One region of the Vibrio atlanticus genome, then DNA from elsewhere that is predicted to be linked to it. Evidence: predicted binding sites of a transcription regulator. Region 1 holds the regulator's gene; each other region holds the start of a gene.
The links. The regulator PurR, encoded in region 1, represses purine synthesis genes. The targets are predictions, from matches to a motif close to TNANGNAAACGTTTNCNTNA.

Region 1 (10,751 bases):
TGAAGCGGGTTACATCACTTATATGCGTACTGACTCAACTAACTTGAGTTCAGAAGCTGTAGAAGCCGCTCGTGAATATATTGGTTCTGAGTTTGGCGCACAATACCTTCCACCGAAGGCGCTTGTATACGGCAGCAAAGAGGGCGCACAAGAGGCTCACGAAGCGATTCGTCCTTCAAGTGTAGATGTTAAGTCTGAAGACCTAAACGGCGTAGACGCAGACGCACACAAGCTTTACTCGCTGATTTGGAATCAATTTGTTGCATGTCAAATGACACCTGCGCAGTACGATTCAACGACGGTAAGCGTTAAAGCGGATGAGTACACGTTAAAAGCGAAAGGTCGTATTCTTAAATTTGATGGTTGGACTCGCGTTCAACGTCCAATGGGTAAAAATGAAGATACGATTCTTCCTGCTGTACAGGTTGGTGAAAAGCTAGACCTAATCGCATTAGACCCTAAACAGCACTTCACTAAGCCGCCAGCCCGTTTTACTGAAGCGGCGCTAGTTAAAGAGCTTGAGAAGCGTGGTATTGGTCGTCCTTCAACGTACGCATCAATCATCTCTACGATTCAAGACCGTGGTTATGTAAAAGTTGAACAGCGTCGTTTCTATGCTGAGAAGATGGGTGAAATTGTTACTGACCGTCTAGATGGCAGTTTCAATGACCTAATGAACTATGACTTTACGGCTCGTATGGAGCAGAAGTTAGACCAAATTGCAGAAGGCGAAGCAAGCTGGAAAGGCGTGCTAGATAACTTCTTCGAAGACTTTACAGGCGATTTGGAAAAAGCCGATTTAGATGAAGACGCTGGTGGCATGAAGCCAAATCATATCGTTGAAACCGATATTGAGTGTCCAACTTGTAGTCGTAAAATGGGTATTCGTACAGCTTCGACTGGCGTATTCCTAGGTTGTTCTGGTTATGCACTTCCACCAAAAGAGCGCTGTAAGACAACCATTAACCTTGGCGATGAAGACGGTATTATCAACGTTCTTGAAGAAGACGTTGAAACCGCAGCACTTCGAGCGAAAAAGCGTTGTCCGATTTGTGAAACGGCAATGGATGCTTATCTGATCGATGATAAGCGTAAGATGCATGTGTGTGGTAACAACCCTAACTGTGAAGGTTATGTGGTTGAACACGGCGAATTCAAAGTGAAAGGCTATGATGGTCCGCTTGTTGAGTGTGACAAATGTAGTTCTGACATGGTTTTGAAGAATGGTCGTTTCGGTAAATACATGGACTGTACGAGTGAAGATTGTAAGAACACTCGGAAGATTCTGAAGAATGGCGAAGTAGCGCCACCTAAAGAAGACCCAGTGCATTTCCCTGAACTCCCATGTGAAAATTCAGATGCATACTTCGTACTTCGTGACGGGGCTTCTGGTTTGTTTATGGCCGCGAGTAATTTCCCTAAATCACGTGAAACACGTGCACCATTAGTGGAAGAGCTGGTTCGTTTTAAAGACCGTATTTCACCTAAATTCCAGTATCTGGCATCAGCACCGGTTGCTGATCCTGATGGCAAGCCGACAGTCGTTCGTTTTAGTCGTAAGACAAAAGAAAACTACGTTCGTACCGAAGTGGACGGTAAACCTTCAGGTTGGACCGCTTTGTACATCGACGGTAAGTGGGAAGTTACGGATAAGCGTAAAAAGCCTAAAGAGAAGTAACTGAATGTGTGACCCGATCTGATATGGGTTGGCATTTTATTGATGAAAAAGCAGCCATTAGGCTGCTTTTTTTTGATCTAAATATGACTAATTATGCTGTCTCTCGATCGTCGGCCTTACCTGTGTCTATTTGTTAAATTCAGGTCATGAAATAAATGAAATGGATAATAATCTTTAATTATGCAACTTTAACGTGATTGTAACTTAATTAAAATATTGTAAGTCACAGATCAGGTTTTAGTTGTATACCTGATGTGTTCTGGGTGTTAACTTAATGTTTCATAAAAACGGTGTAATGTGAGCTGCTTTAAGTCTTAGGAAAGCAATCGGCTTACATAACACAGAATGGCGTATTAAAAATTGAAATCGGCCGGAAAGTCGATAACGTATATAAAACCAAGTGCAAACAATAGTGCACACTTAACAACGTTTGGCTTAGGATATTTTCACTGCATGTGAATGGATATTCGTTAAGTACCGAAATAAGTGTTGGTGCTCATCCCCCAGAGGAAGATACCTCTTAGAGCACTAACATCGACAAGCTATAAATATATGGAGAATAAAATGGCTGGTGTATTGGGAATGATTCTTGCTGGTGGTGAAGGCTCTCGCTTAAGACCTTTAACTGAATCTCGCAGCAAACCCTCGGTTCCTTTCGGTGGTAGTTACCGCTTAATTGATTTCGCTCTGAATAACTTCGTTAATGCTGATCTAATGAAGATCTACGTATTAACACAGTTTAAGTCACAATCACTGTTCCATCACATGAAAAAAGGTTGGAATATCAGTGGTATAACCGACCGTTTTATCGACCCAATCCCTGCGCAAATGCGTACAGGTAAGCGTTGGTATGAAGGTACTGCAGATGCTATTTATCAAAACCTTCGCTTCATGCAGTTGGAAGAACCTGATCAAGTTTGTATTTTTGGATCAGATCATATTTACAAAATGGACATTAAGCAGATGCTTGATTTCCATAAAGAGAAGAAAGCGGCTTTAACCGTTTCTGCATTGCGTATGCCGCTTGCTGAAGCATCTGAATTCGGCGTTATCGAAGTGGATGCTGAAGGCCGTATGATTGGTTTTGAAGAGAAACCGGCTAACCCGAAACCAATTCCAGGTGACCCGGAGTCTGCGCTTGTGTCTATGGGTAACTACGTATTTGAAGCTAACGAGTTGTTCGCAGAACTTGTTGAAGATGCAGATAAAGAAGACTCGACACATGATTTCGGAAAAGACATCATTCCAAACATGGTTCCGCGTGGTGATGTGTTTGTTTATGACTTCAGTACTAACCGTATTACTGGTGAGAAAGAAGAAGTTTATTGGCGCGATGTAGGTACGATTGACGCGTACTGGCAAGCTCATATGGATCTTCTTGAGAAAGATGCGCCATTCTCGCTATACAACCGCAAGTGGCCACTACATACGTACTATCCGCCACTACCGCCGGCTACGTTTACTGATTCGGCAAACGGCCGTGTTCAGATCATCGATAGCTTAGTGTGTAACGGCAGCTACGTACGTGGTTCTCGCATTGAGAAGTGTGTATTGGGTTTCCGCAGTAATATCGCATCAGCGTGTGATATTAGTGAGAGTATCTTACTCGGTGATGTGAAAGTGGGTGAAGGTTGCGTACTTCGTCGTGTCATCGTCGATAAAGATGCAGATATCGCACCTGGAACACAGATTGGCGTAAATCTGAAAGAAGATAAAAAGCATTACCATGTCTCTGACGATGGTGTAGTAGTTATTTCCAAAGGAGCTCGAGTTGGTTACTAAGACTCTCTCGGTACTTTTTGTAGCGTCTGAAGTTGAAGGCTTGATTAAAAGTGGTGGCTTGGCTGATGTAGCCAAGGCACTGCCAAAAGCGTTACAAACACTCGAACAAGATGTTCGAGTGACCATCCCTGCTTATAGAAACATTCCAAACATTGATTCAGCTGAAGTGATTTTGTCGACCGAGCTCGATTATTGGCCTCATACTGCTTATCAAGTCAAAAAGTTGAGTGTCGAAGGTGTTCAAATCTTCGCTATTGAATGTGACAAGTATTTTGACCGTCCTGAAATGTACGCAGAGAACAATCAAGCGTATGCTGATAACGGAGAGCGCTTCTCGTTCTTCAGTACGGCTTGTTTGGATATGCTTCCTAAGCTCGCGTTCCAACCTGATATCATTCATGCAAATGACTGGCACACAGGCTTTGTGCCTTTCTTGCTTAAATCACGTTATCAACAACATGATTTCTTTGAAAATACGCGCAGTGTTATCTCGATTCACAATGCAGTTTTCAAAGGGGTGTTCGCATACGATGAACTGCAATGTCTGCCAGAGATGCACAGTTACAATGTGCCTGAAGCATCTGTAAGTGACACACATGTCACCATGCTAAAAGCAGGGGTGATGTGTGCCGATAAGGTCAATGCAGTAAGCCCAACGTATGCAGAAGAGCTGAAAACGGAGTTAGGTAGCCATGGCATGGCAGCAGAGTTCCAACATCGTTCGGCCGACTTATTTGGTATTCTCAACGGTTGTGATTATGGAGCTTGGAACCCGGAAACAGACGCTTTCCTTCCTCGTAAATTCAAAGCAACGAAACACAGCATGACTCGTGGAAAATCTGCTTGTAAGCAAAAACTGCAACAAGATGTTGGTTTACCCGTTACCGATTGTGCGGTTTATGGCATGGTTTGTCGTCTGACCAACCAAAAAGGCGTTCATTACTTACTGCCTATCATCGAGCAGTTCTTGAAAAACGAATTGCAGATCGTGATTGTCGGTACTGGTGATCCGGTTTTGGCGAGTCAATTGAAAGAGTTATCAGCACTTCATTCAGACAAGTTCTCATTCGTAGAAGCCTACAATAATGAACTAGCGCATTTGGTTGAAGCGGGCTCTGATTTTTTCTTGATGCCTTCTGAATTTGAGCCTTGTGGCTTGAACCAAATCTACAGCATGGCTTACGGCACTTTGCCTATTGTGCGCTCTGTTGGTGGTTTAAAGGACAGTGTGAATGATTACGATCAGGATCCCGAGATAGCAACAGGCTTTGCTTTTGAAGAGCCAACACCGCAAGCATTGCTAGCGGTATTGCATCGTTCATTACTACTTTATGCTCAAAATCCATCTGAAATTAAGCGCGTTCAACTTTACGCGATGCAACAAGACTTTAGTTGGGAAGATGCGGCACAAGAATATCTTGCGATGTACCATTCTGCATTTTAACTTGTTGACTTAGCTTTAAAATTCAGTTGTTGAATAACAACCGTTCATAATAAAAGAAGGCGCTCTACTGATAGAGTGCCTTTTTGTTTTCTGGTCAGATCACATCACGTTTCCAAAGACAAAGCTTGCAAACTCATTTTAGTCAGGTAGAAAAGGTGGTCAGGTATTCACATGACTAGTGTTGGGTTTGACACTATTATCACTTAAAATTCTTAATTGCGTGATATCCTTAGTCATCGCCTTGTGATGAGGCTTAGCTCCATAAATAAATTAAGCGATAGGTATGTCTGAGAGTTTATTATTTCATAAAACATTTACTCACCCTACGAGTGATGAGTGGGTTGTGTTTGTGCATGGCGCAGGGGGCAGTTCCTCCATTTGGTTTAAGCAGATCAAAGCGTATAAACAGCATTTCAACTTGCTTCTCATTGACTTGAGAGGGCACGGTAAATCAGACAACATACTTAAAGATCTGATTTCGAACCGTTATACGTTCAAATCAGTAACGCTCGATATTCTTAAAGTGTTAGATCATCTAAAAATCCGATCCGCACACTTTGTGGGTATGTCTTTGGGTACAATTATCGTTCGTAACGTGGCCGAACTGGCGGCAAGCAGAGTACGTTCGATGGTGCTTGGTGGTGCTGTCACTAAACTCAACACTCGATCTCAAGTCTTAATCAAATTAGGAAACCTGAGTAAGCACATCATTCCTTATATGTGGCTATACAGCCTTTTTGCTTATGTTGTGATGCCGCAAAAAAGTCAGAAAGAATCACGTCACCTGTTTATCCGCGAAGCGAAAAAGCTGTGCCAAAAAGAGTTCAAGCGCTGGTTTATCCTCACGGCTGATGTGAACCCACTGATGAAATACTTTAAAGACAGGGAGTTGCCGATTCCGACTTTGTATTTGATGGGCGAGCGCGATTACATGTTCATCAAACCCGTTAAAGAAATGGTCGAAGCGCACGAGTCGAGCGAGTTGGTAGAAATTGCCAACTGTGGGCATGTATGTAATGTAGAAAATCCTGAAGAATTCAATCAACAATCAATCGCTTTTATCCAAAAGCAAATTCAGTGATTCTCTGGGTTGGTTATCAGACTAGATGATCCAATAGAATTAAAATAAAACGGGAAGCTAATTTAGCTTCTCGTTTTTATTTGGAGGAGGTATTTGATCGAATCGTGTCTGTAATAACTGAAACTCTGCTATTCAGGCGAAGCAGCGCCGCACTGCCAACAAGACCCGAATTGTGCTTCATTGATTTCATGACACTCACCACAACGCCACTCTTCATAGATGATCGAATCTTGCTGTTTTTGGTAGTCATTGACGATCGTGCGGGCTTTACTAGCGAGTTCTGGCTCATATAACCATACGTAAGGGTCTGTATCTTCGGTAAATGGGATTTCACCTTTTAAACCAAACAAACCCTCACCACGGACTTCACACGCAATATTCTCACTTTCTAACAATCCACAGATGATATGAGCTTCTGTCGGATTCGATGCACTGAAGATTTTCATTGAAATAGAACCTTATTTGGCTGCATGCGTTATTTAGTTATTTAGTTATTTAGTTATTTAGTTATTTAGTTATTTAGTTATTTAGTTATTTAGTTATTTAGTTATTTAGCTATATACGTTACTCAGCGACAGGTGCTGAGCGAAATTTGTTCATCAACCATTTAGCAATAATTGGGAACACACCCAGTAAGGCAAATGACAACAGTACTGAGGGAGACACGATACCCGAAAGTGAATCAATTTCTGCGAGTTGAGTTCCGGCATTCAAGAAAACGGCGGTACCCGGCAACATACCGATTTGGCTAGTAATATAGTAACGACTCACCGACATCGGTGTTAGACCCATCAATAGATTGATAAGGAAAAACGGGAAAACAGGAATTAGACGTAGCGAGAATAAGTAAAATGCACCGTCTTTTTCAACGCCCTTATTGATGGTAGCTAACTTGTCGCCAAACTTGGTTTGGATCCAGTCACGTAACAAGTAACGGCTACTTAAGAAGGCGAGGGTTGCGCCAATAGCGCTCGCGAAAGACACCAGCAGTAAACTGTTCCAAAACCCAAACAGCGCTGCGCCTAACAGCGTAACAACGGCGGCGCCAGGAATTGAGAAAGCCGTAATCATGACATACGCGACAAAGTAGATAGCGGCAGCGGCAATGAAATTGCTCTCGATGTAGTCATTCAAAACAGCTTGCTGGGCTTTTGCATTTTCAAGCGTTAAGTACTGGCCGAAATTGACGCCTAACAAGATGATGGTTATGACCAACACAATACCCAATATCATTTTTTTACTCATTGATACTTCCTCTAAATTTTCAATGCATACCATTAGTTTTTCAATGTATACGATTAGTATAGATAGACAGGCAAAGCATAGAATAACTTTCACCAGATATAAAAAAAGCCGCAAAAATGCGGCTTAGTTATCTAGATAGTTTGCACTGACAATGTTAATTGACGTGATTGATAAGCTCTTCACGACGTTGCTGCGGTATAACAGACCAATGTGTACCATTGATCGCGCCTTCTAGCGCCCATAACAGTTCAATACTGACAGAAGACGCGTGCGATTCTTTGATGGCGTTAAATGCGTTTACAGAGCCAGATTCATATAAACGTTCTACAGAATCGATCCCTGCCTTTTTCAACATCCGCTCGGTGGCGAGTCGAAGGTTAGGCAGATCTTTGAGTCGAGTTGGTTTAGCAGAAGATTGTTCAGCTTTCTCTTCTTTAGCAAAACCTAAAGACGTAGTCGCAAGCTGCAAGATTTTCTCTTGGTCTTGCCATAAGCCTTCAGGTAAAGCGAAATATTTAGTAACGACAGGAAAACCACGTTTTTTGTAGACGTACGGTTGAAATCCTTGTTGTTCGAATTGTTGCGTTGTGCATTTGTCAGCTCGTATATGCAACTGGTCATTCACAACCAGGGCAAACATAGTGTCATCAGCAAAAAGCCCGAATCCACCAAACATTGAGCGTGACTTAATTTTTCCTAGGGGCTCAAATAATTTCATTGAGTCCTTTAGTATCGGTTTATCCATGTTATTTATCTCGGTGTATTTGAACTACGCCACCAAATAAGCAGGTCCGAGAGATTAGCAAAATGTTGCAATTAAATTGTCAATAGGCTGTAAATTACTAAAGTATTAGTAGTTACTGCATTTTGCCATCGGTAACCCCGCTACCATACCAACGAGTGGTTTAGGCCGGAAGCTTTGCGTCCCACTTTTTCAAGTGGTTTGCCCTGTGCGTGACTGGGTTATTAGAATAAAGTTTTTGTTGAATTAGGCTCACACTTCTTATTTCAAAATGTGATGTTGCTTCAATTAATGATCTTTGAATTATGCATGCAAGTGCACTTTGTTTGTTGAAAAAAAAAACGCACCTAAAGGTGCGCTTGATTAAACTAAACTCATTACATCAATTAATTTAACGTTTTAACTGTACTTCGCTCAACAATTTCAGGGTGCATTTCGAAGACGCGTTTCTCGTGGTCTTTGTCTTTTATACGCTCTAGTAGTATTTCGAATGCATTTTTACCAACACGGCGCTTAGGTTGGTGAACCGTCGTTAACGGTGGAGAGAAGTATTCAGCCAATTCTATGTTGTCGTAACCGATCACTGAGATATCTTCAGGAATACGAATGCCTTTTTCTTGTAATCGACTCATCAGTCCTAATGCCATCGTGTCGTTAAAACAGAATACTGCGGTAGGACGATCTTTCATCTCAATGATTTGGTCAGCAGCAATCACAGCTGTGTCACATTCAAAGTTGCCTTCGATGATCATATTTTCATCGGCAGTAATCTTCGCTTCATTGAGTGCGCGCTTGTAACCTGAGATGCGTTCAACACACGCTGCTTTGTCTAAGTGGCCACTTAAACATGCAATCTTGGAGTGACCGCGCTCAATGAGGTATTTGGTTGCTAGGTAGCCACCTTCTTCAGAGTTATCGATGATCTTATCAGCCTGAGAGCTTTCAGGGCCCCAGTCCATGATAACTTTAGGGATGTCTGCGTGACGGTCTAACATCTCTCTTAGTTCTTCAGTCAGGTCAGAACACATAACTAAGATGCCATCTACACGTTTCTCTGCAAGCATTCGAATGTAGTCACGTTGCTTTTCGTAGATACCGCCCGTATTGCACAAGATCAAAGTGTAACCTTGACGGTAGCAGTAGCTCTCAACACCATCGATAACTTCAGAGAAGAATAGGTTAGTTGATTGAGTCACTAGCATACCGATGGTGCGTGTTGTATTGCACTTCAAACTACGAGCAACGGCACTTGGCGCATAGTTCAGTTCGTCTACGGCTTTGTTTACTTTTTCTTGAGTCGCTTCAGCAACAAAGCGAGTTTTGTTGATTACGTGAGAAACGGTTGTTGTTGATACGCCGGCTAAGCGTGCGACATCTTTTATAGTGGCCATGTTTTTATCCTATTAGAAGCTACTTTCCCAAAGTACGGAATGAAGTAGCCGTTAAGCTACCTAACTAAGAGCTTAAATTTGTAGGGCTCTTTGGGTACTAAAGTGCTAAAAAACAAAAAACCGCTATTGAGCGGCTTGTCTTAACACCGAAATGCTCTGAACTTCAATAAGTGTAGCATTTCGTGAATGTTTCATATTTTATCGTTTGCGGTCACAATTTTAGACTGACTAGAAATTACTCGCAATAAAATTCACCCAGAAATCCGGGTGAATGGTCACAATTCTATTGAATTTATTTATCGAGTCGTCAAAAAAAGCTTATTCGCCCGCTAGGTATTGAGTGTCTAATTTACAGAATGCCAATAGCAGAGATGAGACTGAAGCGTAGAAACCGAATGTGTCAATGTCATGACATTTAACGTTGAACTTTGGTACCCAAGTAAGCAGTTGCTGTTCGATAAATTGCTGTTGAACAGCGAAGGATTTCTCTAGTTCTTCTTCAAGTTCAGTTTCGTTCGAACGAATGATTAGATTACCTAGGAAATCGAGTTCGATAGCAATGTGGTCAGCTGGCTCTTTTAGGTCTTGGTTAACCACTAAGTTGTGTTTAGCCATGATCTCTTCCATATCTTTTGCTGGCTTATCGTTCAAAAGGCCAGTCTGGCCGATATACATAGAAGCGTAAGGAAGTGCGCCATGTTTATCAGTCTTTAAGAATAAGTCACAGAAGTCAGCAGACAATTCTAATTGAGCATCTTCACGTGTTTGTAGACGGTTTAGCGCATCCACTAAGCTATCAATCGCCGGCTTTAGTGTTTCATTTTCACCTAAACCAGTTAGGAAAGAACGAATTTCAACAGAGTGGTAGTGATCGAGTTCTTCTTGAGTGAGCTCTTTAGCGAACAAGCTTGATAGCCACCAGTATATTTCTGCTCGTTGTTCGTTGAATGCTTTCGTATCTTTCATTTCTTAGATCCTGATTTAGTCTTGTGGTGTGTGTATACCTAGCATCGTCGAGTGATTTGGGTATAGGCACACCAAGGCTGAATAACAAGGTTATTTGCGAAACGCAAAGTTACTCGTTAGTAGTAATGCCTATATTGAATTGCGATGGGAGACAAATAGCAAGGTTTAAGATTGTCTTGTATCAAAAAAAAATCATGTTTCTGGCTTTTATCTTCTGTAGTACTAGAATTGTTACGAGTTATGAATAGAATGGTCACTGAAACTATTAAATAAGAAAAGTGGTGTAGATGAGCTATCACGTATTAGTCGTAGAAGATGATGTGGTAACCCGCAGTAAACTGGTTGGATATTTCCAGAACGAAGGTTACACAGTGAGCGAAGCTGAAAGCGGGGCTCAAATGAGAAAAATGTTAGAAGAAAAT
Region 2 (10,751 bases), 240 kb from region 1:
ACGCCGCTGAGTAGTGGCCGTTGTGCTCAGCGAAAGAGATAACAAATGCGTCAGCTTCTGCTAGGTCACGTAAGAATGCTTGAGCACCTTCCGCTTGGCCAATCTCTTTTTCAGTGTCTTCACTGAACATAGGAACGTTGTAATCGTTGATGTTTAGAACTTTGACTTCAGCACCTTCAATCAAGTTAGCTGCGTAAGTTGCTAGAGTTTTGTTGATAGAGGTAGAGCTGGTGCTTGCGCCGAATGCGATAACTTTCATGATGTGACCTTTTCTGTGATTCCGTTAAGTGGGATTAGAATAACGTAGTCAGAAAATGGAACCATCACAAGGATTGAACGGACTCATTCAAAAAATTCGAATGAGTCTCAAATTATTGGTTCGCTCAAAAATGAGGAGGGAGAATTGTGAGCGAATAGCGCTAGACGAATAATGCTAAACGACTAAAATTAAGCTTGGTTTTGCAGCTCAACCCAAAGGTCATTAACGATCGTACGATCGGCTGGCGTCAATTCAGAACGTGCGTCTTCTAGGCTCTTCTCAATACGCAATTTAACTTCTGCTACGTCTTCAATGCCGTCTTCTTCACATGAAGCTACTGAAAGAGAAATATGACCACGTAAGTAACCACCAGCAAACAGTTCATCATCTGATGCGTTTTCAATGCGAGCATCAATTAATTCAAGTAGTTTTTCTTCAAATTCGATAATCATAATATTCTCTTATTTCACAATAAATTGGCTAGTACATAAAGGTTCTACATCGTAGAAGCTGCGTAATGCTTCAGAGAGCATTTTCACGCGAGGCGGCAGACCAGCTTCAAAGATACCCATGACTTCGCTGTGTACTTTGTTCATAAAAGCCAAACGATCTGGCTCAAAATCGCCGTGTAGATTGTCACAGCTAACATTAAAAGGAAAGCCTGCGCTGGTCGCAATGATCCATTCATACGCTTGTGGGCGAATTTCCACTTTTTCAAACTCAGCTTGAACCGACTCAGTTCGGCCATCAGGCTCATACCAGTAACCAAAATCTTCCAATAAGCGACGCTCAGGACCAGCCACACACCAGTGCGCTATCTCGTGAAGTGCTGAAGCATAAAAGCCACGAGCAAAAACGATACGGTGATGAGGAATCTCCTCATCGGCTGGCAGGTAAATGGGCTCGTCCGCTCCCAGTTCTAGCTTAGTATTGAAGCTCTCGAAAAAGGTTTGATTGAAAATGTCGATGATGTCTGGGTATTGGTGTGTCATAAGATCAAATTTAAGTAAAAAGAACTGGGGCATTTTGCGTTTTTTTAAGCACTCGGTAAAGCCCTATCACTGGCAATGACATTAGGTTCATCATAATACTTTACGATGACAATCGATTGCTGATCCCAGATTACACCACTTTGAGGTGAATGATTAGTTTAGCTAATCTGAAATGCCTATTCACGGTACAAATATTCATTCGTCAATCTGCGTTTTTACTACTACACTCGCGCTTCATTTTTATATCCCTATGGCCTATAAGACTCCAATTTATAGACCTAAATTATAGAGCTACAGCAATGCTACTAAGTGTTTTGTATATCATTGGCATCACGGCAGAAGCCATGACCGGTGCTCTCAGTGCTGGCAAACAAAAAATGGATTGGTTTGGTGTAATGCTGGTTGCGAGTGCAACGGCAATTGGCGGAGGTACAGTAAGAGATATTTTACTCGGCCATTACCCTTTAGGCTGGGTTGAAAACCCCCAGTATCTGGCGATCACTTGTATTGCTGGTGTTATCACAACGGGATTAGCCAAATGGGTAATCAAGCTAAAAGGCTTGTTCATTCGTTTGGATGCGTTGGGGCTTATCGTATTTAGTATCATTGGTACTAAGGTAGCGATGACCATGGGTCTGCACCCAATGATTTGTATGGTGTCTGCATTAGTGACTGGCGTGTTTGGTGGCCTGCTGCGCGATCTTATCTGTCGTCAAACGCCACTAGTCTTGCATGAAGAGTTGTACGCATCTGTCGCCCTTGTCGCTTCAGGCTTGTACTTAGGTCTTCTTGAACTAGGCATAAACGATGTGACCGCGACGATCGTGACATTGGTTGTAGGCTATTTACTGCGCATGGCAGCAGTGAGATTCAAATGGCGCTTGCCTTCGTTCCAGCTTGATCCGGAAAGCTCTGTGCATTAGGTAATACCAATCGTAGTAAATAACTGGTCACCCTAGCTTGCTAAAACGTTCGATAACTGCGTTAGAATTTTTGATTGTAGAATAACTACTTATCGAAAAATTCTGCCTTGTTCTCAAGCCTTTTCCCTGCGCTATTTTTGATCACTTACTTACTGTGATTGGTATAATATATTCTCAATGACGCAGAATATAAAAAGGGTTGCTTCATTACGAAGCAACCCTTTTTGATTTCTCTCAAATCAGTTTCAAATCTGTTCTGAATAAAACGAAGCAGAACTAGATTTTTGGCGTTTCTGTTGTCACACCAAAGTTTTGACCACGGTGACGTAGTAAGTGATCAAGCAACACGATAGCCAGCATCGCTTCAGCAATAGGCACCGCACGGATACCAACACATGGATCGTGACGACCTTTAGTAATTAGCTGCGTTGCTTCACCGTCTTTGGTGATAGTGTCACCAGGAACGGTAATACTTGATGTTGGCTTAAGTGCAATACTTGCCACAATATCTTGGCCAGTAGAAATACCACCTAAGATACCGCCAGCATGGTTGCTGCTGAAGCCTTCTGGAGTTAATGGATCACGGTGTTCACTGCCGCGTTGATTAACCACATCGAAGCCATCACCAATCTCAACACCTTTCACCGCATTGATGCTCATTAGAGCGTGCGCGATGTCTGCATCTAGACGATCAAAGATTGGCTCACCAAGGCCTACAGGCACTTTAGTCGCAACTACTTGAATCTTCGCACCGATCGAGTTGCCTTCTTTTAGCAAATCACGAATCAGTTGGTCAAATTCAGGTACTTTGTCGGCATCAGGACAGAAGAAAGCGTTGTTTTCGATCTCGTTCCAATCCACTTTATCAATTGAGATACCACCCATTTGAGAAAGATAAGCTTGGATTTCAACACCAAATTCTTGCTTAAGGTATTTCTTCGCAATCGCACCTGCCGCAACACGCATTGCCGTTTCACGAGCAGAAGAGCGACCACCACCTCGGTAATCACGCACACCGTACTTTTGATGGTAGGTATAATCAGCGTGGCCAGGGCGGAACTTGTCTTTAATTTCGGAATAGTCTTTAGAGCGTTGGTCTGTATTTTCAATCAATAGACCAATAGAAGTACCCGTAGTTTGGCCTTCAAATACACCTGATAAGATTTTTACTTCATCCGCTTCACGGCGAGCCGTTGTATAACGAGAAGTACCTGGGCGACGACGATCCAAATCTCTTTGAAGGTCTGCTTCGGTAATTTCTAATCCTGGTGGGCACCCATCTACGATACATCCTAGTGCGATACCGTGACTTTCTCCGAACGTAGTCACGCGGAAATGTTGTCCGATACTGTTTCCTGCCATTACTTCCTCTAAATCAGCCATTGAGCAGAAGGTTTGATTCCTAAACCTACGGGTTAACAGCTTTACTTGTCTATTCTTCGTGAATTCATATTGGCTTTATTACCAAATGATGTAAACCCCAAAAAACCAACAATTTTAACTTTCTATTACATGAGCCGAATGAAATGAATAACGAGGGGAAATGAGTGGTGCTTTAAAGTGGTGATTTTGAATAGTTTCATGGCCAGTTAACAAAGGTTAATGAACTCGGTTTGAATACTATCTATGTTGTAGCCCAAAATAATAAGGAGAAAAGTGATGATCGAGTGGAGAGTTAAAAAGTTTTCGGAGCTGTCAGTTCAAGAGCTCTATGATTTCTTACAGCAAAGAGTCGATATTTTTATCGTCGATATGAACACACCCTATAGTGATCTAGACGGCAAAGATAGCCATCCAGAAACCTATCACGTCATGGGTTATGAGAACGGGCAACTAGTAGCTTACAGTCGAATTATGGCTCAGAAGCTTGGATACCCCGTAGATGTTCTCCCTCTGCTCGATTCTGATGCAGATGATGTTTGTATCGGGCGAGTGATCGTAGCAAAGGATTATCGAGGTAAACAGATTGGTAATCAGCTGATGCAAGTAAGCTTTGATGCAACCCGCGAGGCGTACCCTGACTGTTCAATTTTTATTTCGGCACAAGCACATCTCAAAGACTACTATGGTAAATTCGGATTCAACGTTGTCACCGACGGTTATTTGGAAGATGGGTGCAGTATGTTAGGTCTTAGATATACCCCACAGCTAGTGGCCGTTTAGCAAAAGACAAAAGACAGAGGCATCGAAATACAAAACATGGTTTTGATCGATTAAGTCGTTCTGAAATGCAAAAAACCCGACAACTCAGAGAGTTATCGGGTTTCTTTAAATAGTGGTACGCCCTGAAGGATTCGAACCTTCGACCACCTCCTTAGAAGGGAGGTGCTCTATCCAGCTGAGCTAAGGGCGCGCTACAGGGAAGGATTATACGAATTCGAATCAGTAAAGCAACGGCTTTATGTAACATTCTGATCCAAGTGAGTAAAAAAAGTGCAATAGAATTATAAGTGTTGGAAAATAGAACAAAGCAAACGTTTGCTTGATGGTAATCAAAAAGATTTTCTGGAATAATGCGCCAAAAACATCAGCCACTAACTTGAATATCAATACTAAGGAAATTCATGACTGCTCAAAATATTGATGGAAAGCTAATTTCTCAAACGGTTCGCTCTGAAGTTGCGGCTCGTGTAAAAGCTCGCACTCAAGCTGGATTACGCGCTCCGGGCCTAGCGGTTGTTTTAGTGGGTGAAGACCCTGCTTCTCAGGTTTACGTAGGAAGTAAACGTAAAGCATGTGAAGAAGTTGGCTTCGTATCTAAATCTTACGACTTGCCAGCCACTGCTACAGAAGACGAATTATTAACACTGGTAGACCAACTGAACGAAGACCCGGAGATTGACGGTATTCTTGTTCAACTTCCCCTACCAGCTGGTATTGATAGCACTCAAGTTCTTGAGCGCATCACGCCGGAAAAAGACGTTGATGGCTTCCACCCATACAACGTAGGTCGTTTGGCTCAGCGTATGCCTAAGCTTCGCTCTTGTACGCCTAAAGGCATCATTACGCTGCTTGACCGTTATAACATCGACTTACGTGGCAAACACGCGGTTGTGGTTGGCGCATCAAACATCGTAGGTCGCCCAATGACGTTAGAGCTTCTTCTAGCCGGTTGTACAACGACAACATGTCACCGCTTCACCAAAGACCTTGAGGGTCATGTACGTCAAGCAGATGTTGTTGTTGTAGCAGTTGGTAAGCCTAACTTCATTCCTGGTGCTTGGATTAAGAAAGGTGCTGTTGTGGTCGATGTAGGCATCAACCGTTTGGAATCTGGCAAACTCGTTGGCGACGTTGAATACGATGTCGCGAAAGAGAGCGCAAGCTTCATCACACCAGTTCCGGGTGGTGTTGGTCCAATGACTGTAGCAAGCCTAATTGAGAACACAATGATCGCTTGTGAGCAGTTTCACTCGAAATAGTCCGCAATGACAGCTTCGATAGTAATACCGTTGGCATGAATTGCCTCGCCCTAGAGTAAAACAAGCTAGAGCAGAATTAGAAAGCCGCAACGTGATGAACGTTGCGGCTTTTTTGATACTTAGCTATTCGTTTTTGAATCAGGCAATTCGCTTCTGATGCAGTGCTCGTTGCTACTTATCTGGTATCTCGACTTTTTCCGTCTGTTCAGAAGGCGGCAATAAACTAATGATCGCACACTCCGTTGATATGAGTTTTTCCAAATCAGAACCTTGTGTTACTAAACGGAAATCACCACCAGTCATCACACCGAGTGGAATCGCTTTAGGATACAGCGCGTTAAACTCATTAAGGTCAAACGCATCGGTCAATCCCGTGCTCTTAATTTGGCTGCCTTGAGCCATCAAGGAATTAAGCTTGGAATAGGTAATTCCTTCCGAAAACAGGCTTCTGTTACCATCTCGACTCACTGAATGCCTTTCGTGTTTAGTTTCTGTCGATTCAAGCTCAAACACCTTGTTTTCACCAAACTCATCTTGATAATGCATACTGACTAATGGGTTGGTTTGACGATAAGGCGAGACGATCATCGCGCGCCCTATCCCATCCAATTCCAGATTATTTTCTGCGTGATTTGAGGCTGGGTTACCAAAATAAACATTCAGATTATCCATACGCGCTAAGCGAATGCTCTCCCAGTTTGTATCAGCAAGCACACTGTTGATGTTGTGTGTCGCCAGCACTTTGGCAAACTGGCGTGAAAAATGAGTCGCACCAAAGAAGATAACCCCTTGCGCTTTCTCTTGAGTCACACCCAACCTTCTCGCCCACCAACTTGCGGTAAGGCTTTGAATCACAACCGTACCGATGATGACCAAGAACACCATTGGCACCAGTAGATCAGCCCCTTCAATCAATTGCTTCTCTTGAAGTTTGATAGCAAACAGAGAAGAAACTGCGGCAGCAACGATCCCGCGAGGTGCCATCCAGCTCAAAAACCATTTATCTGCTGAAGTAAGATCCGTGCCGATCCCGCTGATCCACACGCTCAAAGGACGAGCCACCAGCATGACGACCGCTAATAAGCCAATACCGCCCCAACCTATCGAAAGGAAAGTCCCAGAATCAAGTCTACTCGCCAGTAAGATAAACAAGGCAGAAATGAGTAACACGGTTAAGGTCTCTTTGAACTCAATAATATCTTCAAGATCCAAGCCTTTCACGTTGGCGAGCCAGATACCCATGATGGTCACGGTTAATAGGCCAGACTCTTCACTCAGATCATTAGAAAAAGAGAACGCCGCCAACATCAACGTTAGGACTGCCACGTTACGCAAATAATGCGGAACCCAATGCCCTTTCAGCATCTTGGCAATCAAATAGCCACCGATGAACCCTAAGCCTAAACCGATGGCTAGAGTCAGCCCCAAAGCCGACAGTACATGGCTTGTAGGATCGGCTGAAGAAACAATGTATTCGTAAACGAGAACGGCAAACAGAGCGCCAATCGGATCAATCACTATCCCTTCCCAGCGCAAGATGCTGCCTAACGAAGATTTGGGCTGAATGCTGCGCAGCATGGGAACAATAACGGTTGGACCCGTCACCACCACTAAGGCAGCAAACAGAGCGGCTAATGGCCAACTGAAGTCCACAAAGTAATAAGCACCCACCACGATACACGCCCAAGTAATCAGCATGCCGAAACTCACGAGGTGTGTCACCATGCGACCATGGCCTCTGATTTCTTTGAAATTCAGGGTCAATGCACCTTCAAACAGAATAATAGCGACACCTAATGAAATCAGCGGAAATAGCACGTCACCAAAAATGGCATCGGGATTAAGGATGTTAAGACCGGGACCTAAAAGTAGGCCGACAATAAGAAGAGGAAGAATAGCAGGAAGACGTAAGCGCCAGCCTAACAATTGACACGTTAAAGACAGCAGTCCAATTAATGCCAAAGAAGAAGTAATCGACAAATCCATTTGTGCCCCTAAAAAATTCGTACCACACCTTGTGATACAAACCTATTTGCTGAAACAAGAAAGCCTATGTCATTAAACTATAGGCTCTCTTTTTCATGCTAACCGAATATTAGTGTGATTAATCAGTCACTTTACTATAGGGGAAATAAAGTGACTGACTCATCCACTCTGTACTTATCATCTATCTACAGAGAAAGCACCACGCCAGCGATCGCAGCGCTCATTAAGTTGGCAAGCACACCCGCACAAATCGCTTTGAAGCCATATTGTGAGATGAAAGAACGACGCTCTGGAACTAAGCTACCCAAACCACCAATCAGAATGGCCATCGTAGAGATGTTGGCAAAACCACATAGTGCAAAAGTAACGATCGCTTTTGAGTGCTCACTCAGTGCGTCTTTCACGTCCATTAACTGGATGAAAGCCACAAACTCGTTCACAACGATTTTGTTACCGATCAGCGAGCCTGCAACAACAGCCTCAGACCACGGTACACCGATCAGCCATGCAACGGGTGCGAACACATAACCTAGGATAAGTTCGAAGCTTAGGTTTACGCCAAACCAGCCACCAACAATACCTAACAAACCATTCAGCATCGCAATCACACTGATAAAGGCTAGAAGTGTCGCACCCACCGCAACGGCAATACGAAGTCCAGACATAGCCCCATCTGCCATTGCCTCAACTACGTTTGTTGCTCGTGGAATCTCTACACCAGACTCAATATTTTCTTGAACATCCTCTGGGCTGCCTGGTACTAAGATTTTAGCCATCAATAGACCAGCTGGTGCCGACATGAATGCCGCAGCGATCAGATAGTTTAGGTCAACACCCAGCGATGCATAACCCACTAGCGTGCCGCCAGCAACAGAAGCCAAACCACATACCATCACAGCAAACAGTTGTGAGTCCGTCATATGTTTTAGGTAAGGCTTAACCACCAATGGCGCTTCGATCATGCCAACAAAAATGTTTGCCGTTGCAGACAGTGACTCCGCACGACCTGTGCCTAGAAACTTCTGCAAAGCACCGCCGATTATGTTGATCACCTTTGGCATAAAGCCGATGTGATACAAACCTGAAATCAATGCAGAGAAAAAGATAATGATGCCGAGAACGTTAATAGCGAAAACAAATCCGTTATTCGTTAGGCCACCGAATAGGAAGTTAATCCCCTCTTGACCGTAGTTGATCAAGCTAGACACCGCACCAGTAGCTGCATTCAGCGCTTCTTTACCCATTGGCACATAAAGAACCAATAGCGCGAATGAGATTTGCAGTAAGAAAGCCAAAGAGACAGTTCTTAGCGGGATATTTTTTCTGTCCGTAGATAGTAACCAAGCGGCTACTAAAATAGTGATAATTCCAAGTAGGGAAGCCATATGCGTCAACCTAAAAGTTGTAGGTAGGAAAGGCGACGCATTGTATAGAGGAAATCGTTTGCGGCAAGGTGCGGTTGTTAATGTGATGTTGGGATTATCAGCAACTTGCCCAAGATTAGATTAAAGCATTGAATTTTAATGGATTAACTTGTTCAAAAAGCATACTTTTTCCATATGGAAATTATATTTATGAATTAGGAAACAATTAACGATGCAGCTCAACGCAAGTTTTGAGGTTTTTGTCCCAATACGTCGGCGAACCAACATGCTGTTTGATGAACTCAATCACTGCTGAAAGCTTCTTTGGCATGTTCTTTCTACTCGGATACACAGCGTAAAATGGCATCAACTGACTGGCTCTCCATTCTGGTAATACTTGGATTAACTTGCCTGTTCTAAACTCCTCTTTGACTAAATAAGTCGCCAAATAAGCAACACCCCACCCAGATACAGCTGCGTCTCGTACCGCCTCAGCCAAATCCACCGAGTAATCGCCCGCCACTTTGACACTGAGGTTTTCTTGCCCGTTATCAAACGCCCATGACGTGTAGTCTCGTTCACGGCTGCGATAGATAAGACAGTTATGGTCAATCAGATCAGATGGCACATGAGGAGTACCAGCTTTAATCAGATAATCCGGTGATGCGGCTACCACAAATTGGCTGTCGGCTAAACGCTGCGCAATATAACCTTCTGGCAGGTCTTCATTATTGGTGATCCAAAGATCCAAGCGCTCCTCAATCATATCCACTTTGTAATCGAACAAATGCACTTCAATTCTCAGCTGCGGATAGAGCTGTCTGAGCTGATCAATCGCTGGAATGATATGCAGTGTGCCAAATGACTGAGACAAGCCTATGCGGAATATTCCAGAAATGTCGTCACGCTGGCTATCCATATCCATTTGAGCCGCTTTCACCGTATTGAACAGCTGCTCACAATGCTGATAGAACACTTCCCCTGCTTCAGTTAGTGTCAGGCTGCGTGTGGTTCTTTGCACCAGCTTGATACCTATCGAATCCTCGAGCAAAGCAACTTGCTTACTGATGTGAGACACTGAAACATTCAAACTTTTTGCTGCACTGGTAAAGCCTTCATGCTTGATTAACGCATGGAATATCACCATCTGTGCGGCTCTATCTGTTAGCACAAGGCCACCTTTAAAAATCTCTGAAATATAAAAGAAAAAGGACTCCGAAGAGTCCTTTAGTTCGTTCTGCCTATGGTAGGCCAAATGCTATTCAAAGCGACCTAAATCTGTTAACCAAATTAGTTCTAATAACCAAATTAAGGCCATTAATCAAATTAGGTCGATTAATCAAACTTAATTCTGTCTGCTAGGTGGCTAACTGCCAACGCAAAGTAGTAAGAACGATTCCACTTCATTAACACATTGTAGTTGTTGTAAATGAGGTAAGAACGGCCAGTTTCATCGTCTGGCATAATTAGCCAAGCTTTAATATCTTCATCAAGCGTTGGTAGTGGGCGATCGTCAAAGCGCTTAATACCGAGTTCAGACCACTCTTTTAAGTATTTCGCTTTGTCTTCGCCTCGGCCTTGCATTTCAATAGACACAGTCGACGGTACGTGAACCTGACGGCCCCAAGTATATTTGTCATCCCAACCCGATTGGCTGAGATAATTCGCCGCTGAAGCAAATACATCTTCTTCAGTACCCCAAATATCTTTCTTGCCATCGCCGTTACCGTCAGCGGCATAAGCTAAGAATGAGCTTGGCATAAACTGAGGTTGTCCCATCGCACCAGCCCAAGAGCCTTTCATCT
Region 3 (10,751 bases), on a different replicon from region 1:
AACCGTCTCTTCACCCATGCTTTGAGAGTGATTCACATAGCCACCAAGTACATCTCCCGAAATATAGAACTGCCACAAAGCAAACACTGGAGCAGCACTTGCTTTAGACAAAGTATCCGAAACCTCTTGATAAGTATGATACACGCCTCGATTCAATTCGGTATTGTAATGACTGAGCAAAACCGCGTCATCAGCAGAGATACCTTCCAAAAACTGACGGGTACGCACTAACGATAAATCGCGTATTTCAACCAATGTGATATTAGGGAACTCAGTCATCACGCGATTCATCTCTTTGCGAATTAACTCAGAAGTGACACTGTAATCATTGATGAAATACAGTATTTTTAGGTTAGGTCTTAACTTCGAAATTAGATCAATATTGACGTCTATCTGATCGTTCTCATAAAGCACGGTTGCTCTATCAGACACCGAATACATGTCGGTACTGAAATCGTTAATACCGGCAGCAACGACAGGTGTGGAGCGATCGATCAAACTAGGCAGAGATTCAAGGAAGTTAGCCGCGTTGTCGTCAGTCGCGATTACACCATCAAACTTATAATCTGCATATTTGGTACGTAAGTAGTTTGCGATAGAATCGTAGTACTCAGGGCTATGGACGCGCTTTGAATCCAAATACTCGATTGAGAGTTTAACTTCGGCTTGAGATTGGCTGAACGCACTGTCTATCCCTTTTTGGAAGTCAGCGGTCCACTGATAAGAAGGTTCGTATGAGTGTAAAACTAGGATGCGTTTGATATCCCAGTCATTAGCAAAACTGAGTGAAGAATAAGCGCTAACACACAATACAGCGATTGAGAACAATAGCTTGTACATACAATACCCTTTAAATAAGACGGGGTATTTTACTTAGATTAACGCTTTCTCAAAGAACCTTTAGTTCTCGACCCACACTTTATCGCGAGAAGCATGATCTTGTGCCCAAAAATCAAGGATCTGCTTAGCAAAAGCGTTGATACTTTGACCACTTCCAACCACAACGTCTGAGATTAGCAGAGAATCCTCCGCTTCTGTAACGATAGCGCTCGCTGCTACATCACCATTTTGAGTCCCTATGTATAAGACATGTTCGTCAGATAACATAATCTGACTCAAAAACTCTAACATGTACGCCCTTTCGGTTTCATCTTGGTAAGCGCTGGCTTGGTTAAGTGAAAAAAGTACGGTCAGTTTATGGAAGTCGACTTTATGCAGTTCATCAATTTGGGAAGGTGTTTGATCTTGGGTGAGGAGTTGGTATGTCTTGGACGGGAGTTTGCTTTGATAAAGTTCTCGGCCTAGCAGGCTCTCTTTTGCGGGGTAGGCAATATCGAGTTGACTAAACAGCCATTGGTTTTTCTTCTGTACAATTTCAGGTATTTCGTTATTCATTCTTTTAGTACCTACGGTTAGTATCCCCAAATGTCACAGCTATTTGGAAGACATATATTCGACTGAGGTGCCGAGCTACAAGCACAGAGCATACAGAGCATGACCAAGGCCAACAAGTACTTTAAATGCTTCATATTTTCCATTATCCAACAACATCCTTTAAGAACTTAACGAAAAGCTCTACACTCGTATTCAAGCTTTCAATATCCTTATAGTAAACAGAACTCTATAAATAAAAAGGACTTCTTATGAAAAAAGCCTTAATAGCAGCGGGTATCATCACAATGTTGGCTGGCTGTTCGGACAACGAGGTTGGCGACGTCTCTCTTGGATTCTTCACAATGAAGGATATCAAAATGTCTTCTTTAGATGATGATAAAATCGCAGGTGTGACTTGTCATATCGCATCAATCGAAGCAAACCTTAGCCTTTCTGATCCAAGCGATAGCTCTATCTCTTGTCGTCAAACCGGTGAAATCACATCAGAAATGATCGCTAAAATTGACAAGAGTAAATCTGGTGAAGTGGTATTCAAGCAATCGAAAAGTATCTTCTTCAAAACGATGAAAGTTCGTCGTATCTACGATGCTGAGAACCAATCGCTGCTTTACTTGTCTTACACAACCAAAGAAACAGAAGGCAGCTTTAAGCATAGCCTTTCAACCGTTCCGCTTTGGGGGACAGAAGCTTACGTTGAACCAGCAACACTCGTTCCTGCCGAATAGTCTCACGCAAATGACCTAAAGCGAAAAGTAAACCGAGTCACCTGTACAGACATCGTACAGGTGATTCAAAATGTAATAAAAATGAAAGAATCAGAAACAAAATGTGATATCATGCGGCAAAATTTTTTCACTGTATTTTTCATATGAAGTTTCCTGGACAGCGTAAATCTAAGCACTATTTTCCAACTCACGCACGTGATCCGTTGGTCAACCAAATGCAACAAACGCCTAAGCTTCACCGCGCAACGATTGTCGGTGTAGGTCAAACAATTGTTGATATCGAAGCCCGTGTTGATAACGCGTTCCTTGAAAAATACGAGCTGAGTAAAGGTCACTCACTGGTATTAGAAGAAAGTAAAGCAGATGCTCTGTATGAAGAGCTAGTTGAGCGCGGTTTGATTACGCATCAATACCCTGGTGATACTATTGGCAACACACTGCACAACTATTCTGTACTTGCAGACAGTAAATCTGTATTGCTTGGCGTTATGTCTAAGAAGATTGAAGTTGGTTCATTTGGTTATCGTTACCTTTGCCGCACTTCTTCTCGTATGAATCTAAACCACCTTCAAACGGTTGATGGACCAATTGGCCGTTGCTATACCCTGATTTCTGAAGATGGTGAGCGTACGTTTGCAATCAACGAAGGCCACATGAACCAACTGCTCCCTGAAAGCATTCCTGAGAAAGTTTTCGAGAAAGCATCAGCATTGGTTGTATCGTCATACCTAATGCGTGGTAAACCTGAAGATCCGATGCCAAAAGCGGTACAAAAAGCGATCGAATACGCGAAAGCGCACAATGTACCTGTAGTACTAACACTTGGTACTAAGTACGTGATCGAAGGTAATGCGGAATGGTGGCAAGAATATCTGAAAGAAAACGTAACCATCGTCGCGATGAACGAAGACGAAGGTGAAGCGTTAACGGGTGAAAAAGATCCGCTTCTAGCTGCTAACAAAGCACTTGAGTGGGTTGACCTCGTTCTCTGTACTGCAGGCCCTATCGGTTTATACATGGCTGGCTACACTGACGAGCCTGCGAAACGCGAAACCACTCTGCCATTATTACCGGGTAACATTCCTGAGTTCAATAAATTCGAGTTCAGCCGTGCTATGCGTAAGCAAGACTGTCAAGATCCGGTAAAAGTCTACTCTCACATTGGCCCTTATCTTGGTGGCCCGCGCGAAATTAAAAACACCAATGGTGCTGGTGATGGTGCACTTTCTGCACTTTTACACGACATGGCAGCAAACAGCTACCACCACGTGAATGTACCAAACTCAGAAAAGCACGAGCACTCGTGTCTAACGTATTCTTCTCTGTCTCAAATTTGTAAGTACTCAAACCGTGTAAGCTATGAAGTGTTGACTCAGCACTCTCCTCGCCTTTCTCGTGCACTACCTGAACGCGAAGATAGCTTAGAAGAAACATACTGGGATCGTTAAGCGACTCTATTAGGTAGTTAACTCTTAGAGGTTAACGCCAAGTTGGATTACCCATTCCTTGAAGGGCTGCTATATGCAGCCCTTTTTGTATTCAACACCAATATAACGGCAGCTGAAGGTAATCAGATCGAATATTTTTCTCGTTTAAGATTTGATCTCGCGCAATGACTCTTTAGATCTGTTATCTTCCAGCACATAATTGATGTGGTTTGCCTTTACTTGGCAAATTTATACAGTACTATCGCCACGCAAACGTTTACGTACCACCTTTCGGTTCTGATATAAGGATCAAATATGCTGTCTGATATTGATATTTGTCGCTCTACTCCCCTTAAAAACATCAGTGAAGTTGCCAAGCAAGCTGGCCTGCACCACAACGAACATCAGCCATTAGGGCAATACAAATCTAAAGTGTCTCTCACATCACTTGAACGCCTCGCTAGCCAACAAGATGGTAAATTAGTCGTGGTTACGGCCATCACACCGACGCCTCTTGGTGAGGGCAAAACCGTCACCACTATCGGACTAGCACAAGGTCTAGCAAAGATTAACCAATCCGCTATGGCCTGCATTCGCCAACCTTCAATGGGCCCGGTATTTGGTGTAAAAGGTGGTGCAGCCGGCGGTGGCTATTCACAAGTTGCCCCAATGGAGCAATTGAACCTTCACCTGACTGGCGACATTCATGCCGTAACAGTCGCTCATAACCTCGCATCTGCCGCTATTGACGCTCGTTTGTATCATGAGCAACGTGAAGGGTTAGAAGCCTTTGAGGCTCGCTCAGGCTTAAAAGCTCTGGATATCGACCCACGCAGAATCGTGTGGCGACGTGTACTTGACCACAATGACCGCGCACTGCGTATGATCACGGTTGGCAAGAACGAAGCAGACAAAACAATTAATGGCTTTGAGCGCGAGGATGGCTTTGACATCTCAGCCGCTTCAGAGCTGATGGCTATTCTTGCTCTCACTGATGACCTCCAAGATTTAAGAAAGCGTATCGGACGAGTGGTACTCGCATACAACAACCAAGGCTTGCCATTAACTGCAGATGACTTCAACGTAGCAGGTGCTATGACAGTCACAATGAAAGACTCCATAGAGCCAACATTGATGCAAACCCTTGAAGGGGTTCCTACCCTAATCCACGCGGGGCCATTCGCTAACATCGCACACGGTAACTCTTCTATTATTGCCGATAAGGTTGCGTTAAAGCTAAGTGACTTTGTCGTGACGGAAGGTGGCTTCGGCTCAGATATGGGTTTTGAGAAAGCATGTAACATCAAAGTGAAAGCATCGAAAAAAAATCCAGATTGTGCTGTTATTGTCGCAACATTACGTGGTCTAAAAGCCAACTCAGGTTTATACGATTTGAGACCAGGAACTCCGCTACCAGATTCAATCTTTAATGATGACCAAGACGCGCTTATTGCAGGGTTTGAGAACCTTAAATGGCACATCAACAGCGTTAAGCAATACCAAGTGCCTACCGTTGTTGCGATCAATCGATTTCCACAAGATTCAGCTCAAGAGCTCGATGCTTTGAAACAGATGATCACCGACTTCGACCCAAGCGTTAGTGTTGAAGTAAGCGAAGCATTTGGTCAGGGTGGCGAAGGGGCGACTAAATTGGCTCACGCCGTAGTAAAAGCTTGCCAAAAACAGAGTGAATTTAAGCCGTTGTATCACTCAAAGCAAAGCCTAGAAGAAAAACTGATGGCCGTCGCTGAAGTTGGCTATGGCGCAGCAAGTATCTCGCTATCTCCACTGGCTAAAAAACAACTGGCCGAATTCAAACTGCATGGCTATAACGACCTATCGGTTTGTTTAGCAAAAACACCACTATCGATCTCGACAGAAGCACACGTAAAAGGTGCACCATCTCAGTTTGACGTACCCGTTAGGGAGCTAAAACTGTGTGCTGGTGCTGGCTTTATTTACGCGCTGTGCGGCAATGTAATGACCATGCCAGGCCTACCGGATAAACCGGCTTTTATGTCGTTGGACATTGATAGCAAAGGAAACATCGTTGGCTTAAGTTAATTACGACCAGACATAGGCTAAAAATCCGCTTTATCTAGAATAACCTGTCCGTACTATGCTCCCCATTATATTTGCGGACAGGTCTCGTTTCTGATACCTAATTGCTCAATTAACACCCCAAGTGCAATAAATTTCATTAAAAACGAAATAATATGCACATCTGATTATAAGTTTTGGGTCAAGATCACATTAATAGGCCTACAAAATATATAGTATTGCGCTGATTTTTCGAGGACAGTGATGAATACGAGTATAAAAAAACTGATCAGCCAATTTCTATGTACCTTGTTTGTCCTAGGATTAGTCCCTGCTCTCTATATAAACTCTGAATTTGAACGGGTTGAAGCCCAGTATGCGCTAAACATCAAACAGTCTAATCAAAACCAAATCGAATACAGCTTCCATCAACTCGCTATTATTGTTGAGCAAATATCAAACGCGGTTCCCTCTATTGCCGCCTCACAGACCCTACTTCGTTCCATTTCCGAGCCTTCAGTTACTAACAAACAAGCACTGCAGGATCTGTGGGTTGTATTGGCACACGGGCAACAATACTACTCTCAACTGCGTTTCCTAGATCTAGACGCTAATGAAGTATTCCGCGTCAACTATAAAGATGGCCACGCAAGTGTCACTCCAGACCACGAGTTACAAAACAAATCCTCTCGCGATTACTACAAAAAGCTACAAGAATTAGAGATTGGAGAAGTTAAAGCTACAGGCATTGATCTAGAAGTTGAAAATGGAGAGTTAGTTCGCCCCTTTTCGCCGACACTTCGCATTATGACGCCTGTCACTGTAGGGGAGCACATTATTGGCTATTTCATTGCTAACCTAAATATGCGCGAGATCTATGATCGCTTACATTACCAGATAGGTACATCAGCGACAGTTCCGGTCATCCTTAATAATACTGGTCATGTCATCATGGGTCCCGACCCTGAGGATTCATTTGGGCATGTGATTGAATCACGTTCAGACAAGACGTATGCAAAACTAGCCCCAGGCCTGTGGCAGAATATTCAAAGCGGCACCTCATCCAGCTATTTTGATGGTAAAAACTGGTATTTTCACTCTGACATCAGCCCTAAGATTAAGCAGTTTGAAGGACCAATTTATATGGTTCTTCATATTGAAGAACATCAATTTAACACTCAGTTTCAACAAGAAAATCACGCCATAGTCGTTCAGATAATCATACTCTCGATATTGATTTCAATGATATCTGCAGGTTTCGTACTGTGGAACAGAAATCATAAAAAGAACAGTATCGAAAGCCAACTCGCCAAAGCGGCAATGAACGGTATGTCTGCCCTATTAATCACAGACAAAAATAACCGAATCATAAAAGTAAACCAAGAGTTCACCCGTGTCAGTGGCTACGAGTTAGAAGATGTAAAAGGTAAACAGCCTTCATTGTTTAACGCTGGCCGATATAATGAAGAGTTCTACACTAAAATGTGGAGCGTCATTAAAGAGACAGGGATGTGGGAAGGCGAAGTGGTGAACCGACGAAAGGATGGCACCTTCATCACGGAAATTCTTCGAATACAAACCATCAAAGACTCAAAAGATGTGATTCAATTTTATGTTGCATCATTTGTTGATATCAGCAAACGCAAAGAGCTCGAGAATAAATTGAGAAACCTTAGCGAAAAAGATGCACTATCTGGCTGTTGGAATAGACGAAAGTTCGACCTGGAGCTTCGTGACGAGTGTTCTCGCGTTAGTCGTTACCCTACTCGCGAGCAATCTTGCTTAGCCATATTGGATATTGACCATTTCAAACGCATTAACGATAGATTTGGACATGATTATGGCGATAAAGCCATACAAACCGTAGCACAGGTACTGCAACGTGAATGCCGAGATACCGATTTCGTGGCTCGTATTGGGGGAGAAGAGTTTGGGGTTATCTTGCCTCACACGACACCACAAGAAGCCGACTATGTGCTTAATAGGCTGAGAATCGCGATCAGTATCGAGTTCGACAACGTCGTTACAATAAGTGGCGGAATAACCAACCTAACAGGTGAACCTGCACTCAATTATAAGTGCGCCGATTTAGCTCTTTACGAAGCAAAAGCAGTAGGTAGAAACAGTGTATGTTTGTTCCTTGATAGCGAAATGAGCGAAATTGCATAGTGGGAGCCTGCATCGCACCACCGCCCCGCTAACTTATTCATTTCACTCTAGAGTCGTTCACTCAACAATCAACTTGGTGCGGGGTAGAACTCCAGCGTATTCCCTTCGACTACCAGAATGCAATCCATATTCGCAGCATGGGCTGCCTGCTTACCAAGGTGAGTATCTTCAAACACAACACACTGCTTTGGCTGTAAACCCATACCAAAACAAGCAGCTAAGAAAGTATCAGGGTTTGGTTTATGATTCTTCACATCTGTCGCTGTCACTAAGATATCCAACTTACTCAAGATATCCGTTTTATCTAACAGTTGTTCTGCGCTCTTGCGTTGACTGCCCGTTCCAACCGCAATCTTCTTGTCACCGAGATGGTCTATCAAAAGAGAATACGTACAAGGGATAATATCTCCTTTGTCTTCAATAGCTGCAAACGAAGCCATTTTAAACGTAGAAACCGCTTGTGGGTCGAGCGATAAACCGTACTTACTATTTACCTCACCAGCGATCTTATAACTCGGCATTCCACCTAAGCTATGCAGCCAAGACGCTTCGAAATAAAAGCCGAACTCTTCCGCCGTTTGTTGCCATGCTTTCACATGTGCTGGCATTGTATCGATCAACGTACCGTCCATATCAAAGATTAATCCTTCATACGCCGTTAAATCAATTTTCATCACTACTACCACTCTTTAAGAAAGTTACTGATACCATACCCAATATTCAGTATCATGACCCCATATTACTGTTCAAAATGGATGTTTATGTTACAAATATCTAACTCTGTTTCAATTCAAGACTGGGAACTCCAGCTAACCGCGATCAGAGCTCAAGGAGCCGGAGGTCAAAACGTCAATAAAGTATCGAGTGCGATACATTTACGTTTTGACATAAAGCACTCAACCCTACCCGATTTCTATAAAGAAAAACTCCTGGCACATAAAGATGGTCGTATCACTAAAGATGGTGTGATTATCATTAAAGCTCAACAGTACAGAACTCAGGAGCAAAACCGAGACGATGCTTTGGTACGTTTGAAAGAGCTGATCTTAGAAGCAACAAAAGTTCAAAAAGTGAGACGAGCAACCAAGCCAACACGCGGCTCTCAAAAAAGACGTTTAGAAAGTAAAAAGCAAAGAAGCACCACCAAACAACTTCGCGGAAGAGTAGACTAATTGTTTCATGTCCGTAGTGAGCACCTCACCATGAAACAATCATTTTAGCTCTAACTAGCTGGACAAAAGACGATACCTGACATTATTTATTCGTAGACAATTTATTCGAAGACTGGTTCTTTGAGGCTACATATTCGCAATACTATTGATTAGAAAGTGTCTATTAGAACAAAACTCTACTTCTGTTTTTTGACCGACAAAATCAGTTTAATCAACAGCATTCGCTCTTCACTGGTTAACAAACGACTAGCAGCAGCTACATCTTCCGCTGCTGCTTCAGACGCTCCTACAACGTCGAGTACGACATCCAAGTCCGTAACTTTCAAGGTTCTCGTGATCGAACGATACTGAGACATTTTGATATCAGCCTCTCCCCGCTCAATTCGTTGATAGGTTTTCAAGCTCATCCCTGCGCTAGCCGCTAATTTTTCTTGAGACCAATTGCCTAGCTTCCTACGCTCAATCAGCGCAATGACTATAGGTTCTTGTGACATAAGCACCTCCAGAATAGACAGTTATGACCTAATTTCAGCAAGAAGCAGACCATATTGACTTAGAACAGTTTACATAAGTGATTAAAGGCATATTATTCGGCCGATAAAAACGTTACGTTTCATGGACTTTCACACTTACAACGGCGTCAACTCGCGGGTAGATAAGTTTGAATTATCAGAGCTAGGAAATAAGAAAAATTGCAAATTGCGAATAATGATAGCGTGAAATTGGAAATTGCGAATCTCTATAAATTGGCATTTCCTTGCATACAACAGGCTTTAGAATCAGAAGATACCCGTAATCAAATTATTGCGGTACAGCATAGATTGTTGACCTACAAAGAAGTGCTATTACACGGAAACATGCTCGAAGATAAAGAATTAAAGCAGGCTTTTTCTGCGTTGAACAAAAGTGAGAAAGGTGTCGCGCAAGGCGGTATCCAAAGTATCAACGATGCAGTAAAACAAATGGATGACATTATCGAAAGGTATAGCAGGAAGGCGAGCATCAATAAGCAGGCTTATCAACAAGTTTGAATCGATAGTACACCGAAATAACCAAGTCGACGCTGATGCTTTTTAGCGTCGACTTAATCTAAGACTTCTTTCATTAATGCTTAAATGAACAACCTGTCGAGGTATAGCCCTCAATCATGCTGATGAACGTCTACTTAACTTTAAATAGATTGTCTTCTTAAAATAAGTAAACCAAGCGCGAATATCGACAAGAAACCCAAAGAACCGCCACTGCTAGAACCTGAGTTGGTGCCTGAATTAGACCCGCCCGATAGACTGATCTTTGGCATTGATGTTTCATCTAACAAAGCAGTAGATGAATCAAGGGTTTCACCATCGCTCACACGTACTAAAACACGAGAGCTCGATGTACTTCTAACTTCAAAAGTTGCGTTTTCTGTGCCTGAAACAACTCGCTGAATCCATCCTGCATAATCATAAACCTCTGTAAAAACGGACGTATATTTTTCAGTAAGGCTGCCACATGTACCCGGCCCGTAACTTGTAATACCAATTTGCTGATAGCTACTCCCATCCCACCAATAGACAGGACCGCCTGAATCACCATTACACGTCGAGTTTTTGTATCCATTGAACTGCGCTCCATCAAAACAAAGCTGTTTGTCTGTTGAATTACAGCTATTCGTTGCATCGAAAGTTAAACTCGTTTGATTGACTATATTTGTAGCAGTTCTAGAAACAGTTTTACCTTGATCATCAGTTACATGACTCGTCAAACCCCGGCCAACTGCTTTAAACGTATCTTTGCCACGATTCAATGCATAGGTGTTGTCAAATGTAGAGTTAAGTAAG

Region 2: the regulator PurR is predicted to act here: its motif matches at 9,014-9,033, upstream of OCV30_RS04715 (NupC/NupG family nucleoside CNT transporter).
Region 3: the regulator PurR is predicted to act here: its motif matches at 3,813-3,832, upstream of OCV30_RS21060 (formate--tetrahydrofolate ligase).

The regions. Positions count from the first base shown of each region.
Region 1 covers NZ_AP025460.1:1,249,320-1,260,070, forward strand. Annotated here, with positions in the region: gene topA (type I DNA topoisomerase) at 1-1,678, shown strand, start outside; gene glgC (glucose-1-phosphate adenylyltransferase) at 2,243-3,460, shown strand; gene glgA (glycogen synthase GlgA) at 3,450-4,904, shown strand; gene OCV30_RS05745 (alpha/beta fold hydrolase) at 5,188-5,985, shown strand; gene OCV30_RS05750 (putative signal transducing protein) at 6,114-6,431, opposite strand; gene OCV30_RS05755 (TVP38/TMEM64 family protein) at 6,550-7,230, opposite strand; gene OCV30_RS05760 (TfoX/Sxy family DNA transformation protein) at 7,385-7,975, opposite strand; cyclic di-GMP riboswitch class I at 8,103-8,188, opposite strand; gene purR (HTH-type transcriptional repressor PurR) at 8,359-9,363, opposite strand; gene torD (molecular chaperone TorD) at 9,682-10,329, opposite strand; gene torR (two-component system response regulator TorR) at 10,617-10,751, shown strand, end outside.
Region 2 covers NZ_AP025460.1:1,011,680-1,022,430, reverse strand. Annotated here, with positions in the region: gene OCV30_RS04760 (NADPH-dependent FMN reductase) at 1-259, opposite strand, end outside; gene OCV30_RS04755 (YfcL family protein) at 448-711, opposite strand; gene OCV30_RS04750 (elongation factor P hydroxylase) at 721-1,251, opposite strand; gene OCV30_RS04745 (trimeric intracellular cation channel family protein) at 1,551-2,174, shown strand; gene aroC (chorismate synthase) at 2,451-3,536, opposite strand; gene OCV30_RS04735 (GNAT family N-acetyltransferase) at 3,834-4,337, shown strand; tRNA gene OCV30_RS04730 (tRNA-Arg) at 4,451-4,527, opposite strand; gene folD (bifunctional methylenetetrahydrofolate dehydrogenase/methenyltetrahydrofolate cyclohydrolase FolD) at 4,739-5,596, shown strand; gene OCV30_RS04720 (cation:proton antiporter) at 5,768-7,582, opposite strand; gene OCV30_RS04715 (NupC/NupG family nucleoside CNT transporter) at 7,768-8,967, opposite strand; gene OCV30_RS04710 (LysR family transcriptional regulator) at 9,173-10,093, opposite strand; gene OCV30_RS04705 (lytic murein transglycosylase) at 10,282-10,751, opposite strand, start outside.
Region 3 covers NZ_AP025461.1:1,196,711-1,207,461, forward strand. Annotated here, with positions in the region: gene OCV30_RS21040 (HD domain-containing phosphohydrolase) at 1-840, opposite strand, end outside; gene OCV30_RS21045 (hypothetical protein) at 901-1,395, opposite strand; gene OCV30_RS21050 (CreA family protein) at 1,644-2,120, shown strand; gene OCV30_RS21055 (inosine/guanosine kinase) at 2,264-3,568, shown strand; gene OCV30_RS21060 (formate--tetrahydrofolate ligase) at 3,863-5,611, shown strand; gene OCV30_RS21065 (sensor domain-containing diguanylate cyclase) at 5,852-7,756, shown strand; gene OCV30_RS21070 (beta-phosphoglucomutase family hydrolase) at 7,825-8,430, opposite strand; gene arfB (alternative ribosome rescue aminoacyl-tRNA hydrolase ArfB) at 8,518-8,928, shown strand; gene OCV30_RS21080 (helix-turn-helix domain-containing protein) at 9,105-9,422, opposite strand; gene OCV30_RS21085 (hypothetical protein) at 9,621-9,959, shown strand; gene OCV30_RS21090 (S1 family peptidase) at 10,100-10,751, opposite strand, start outside.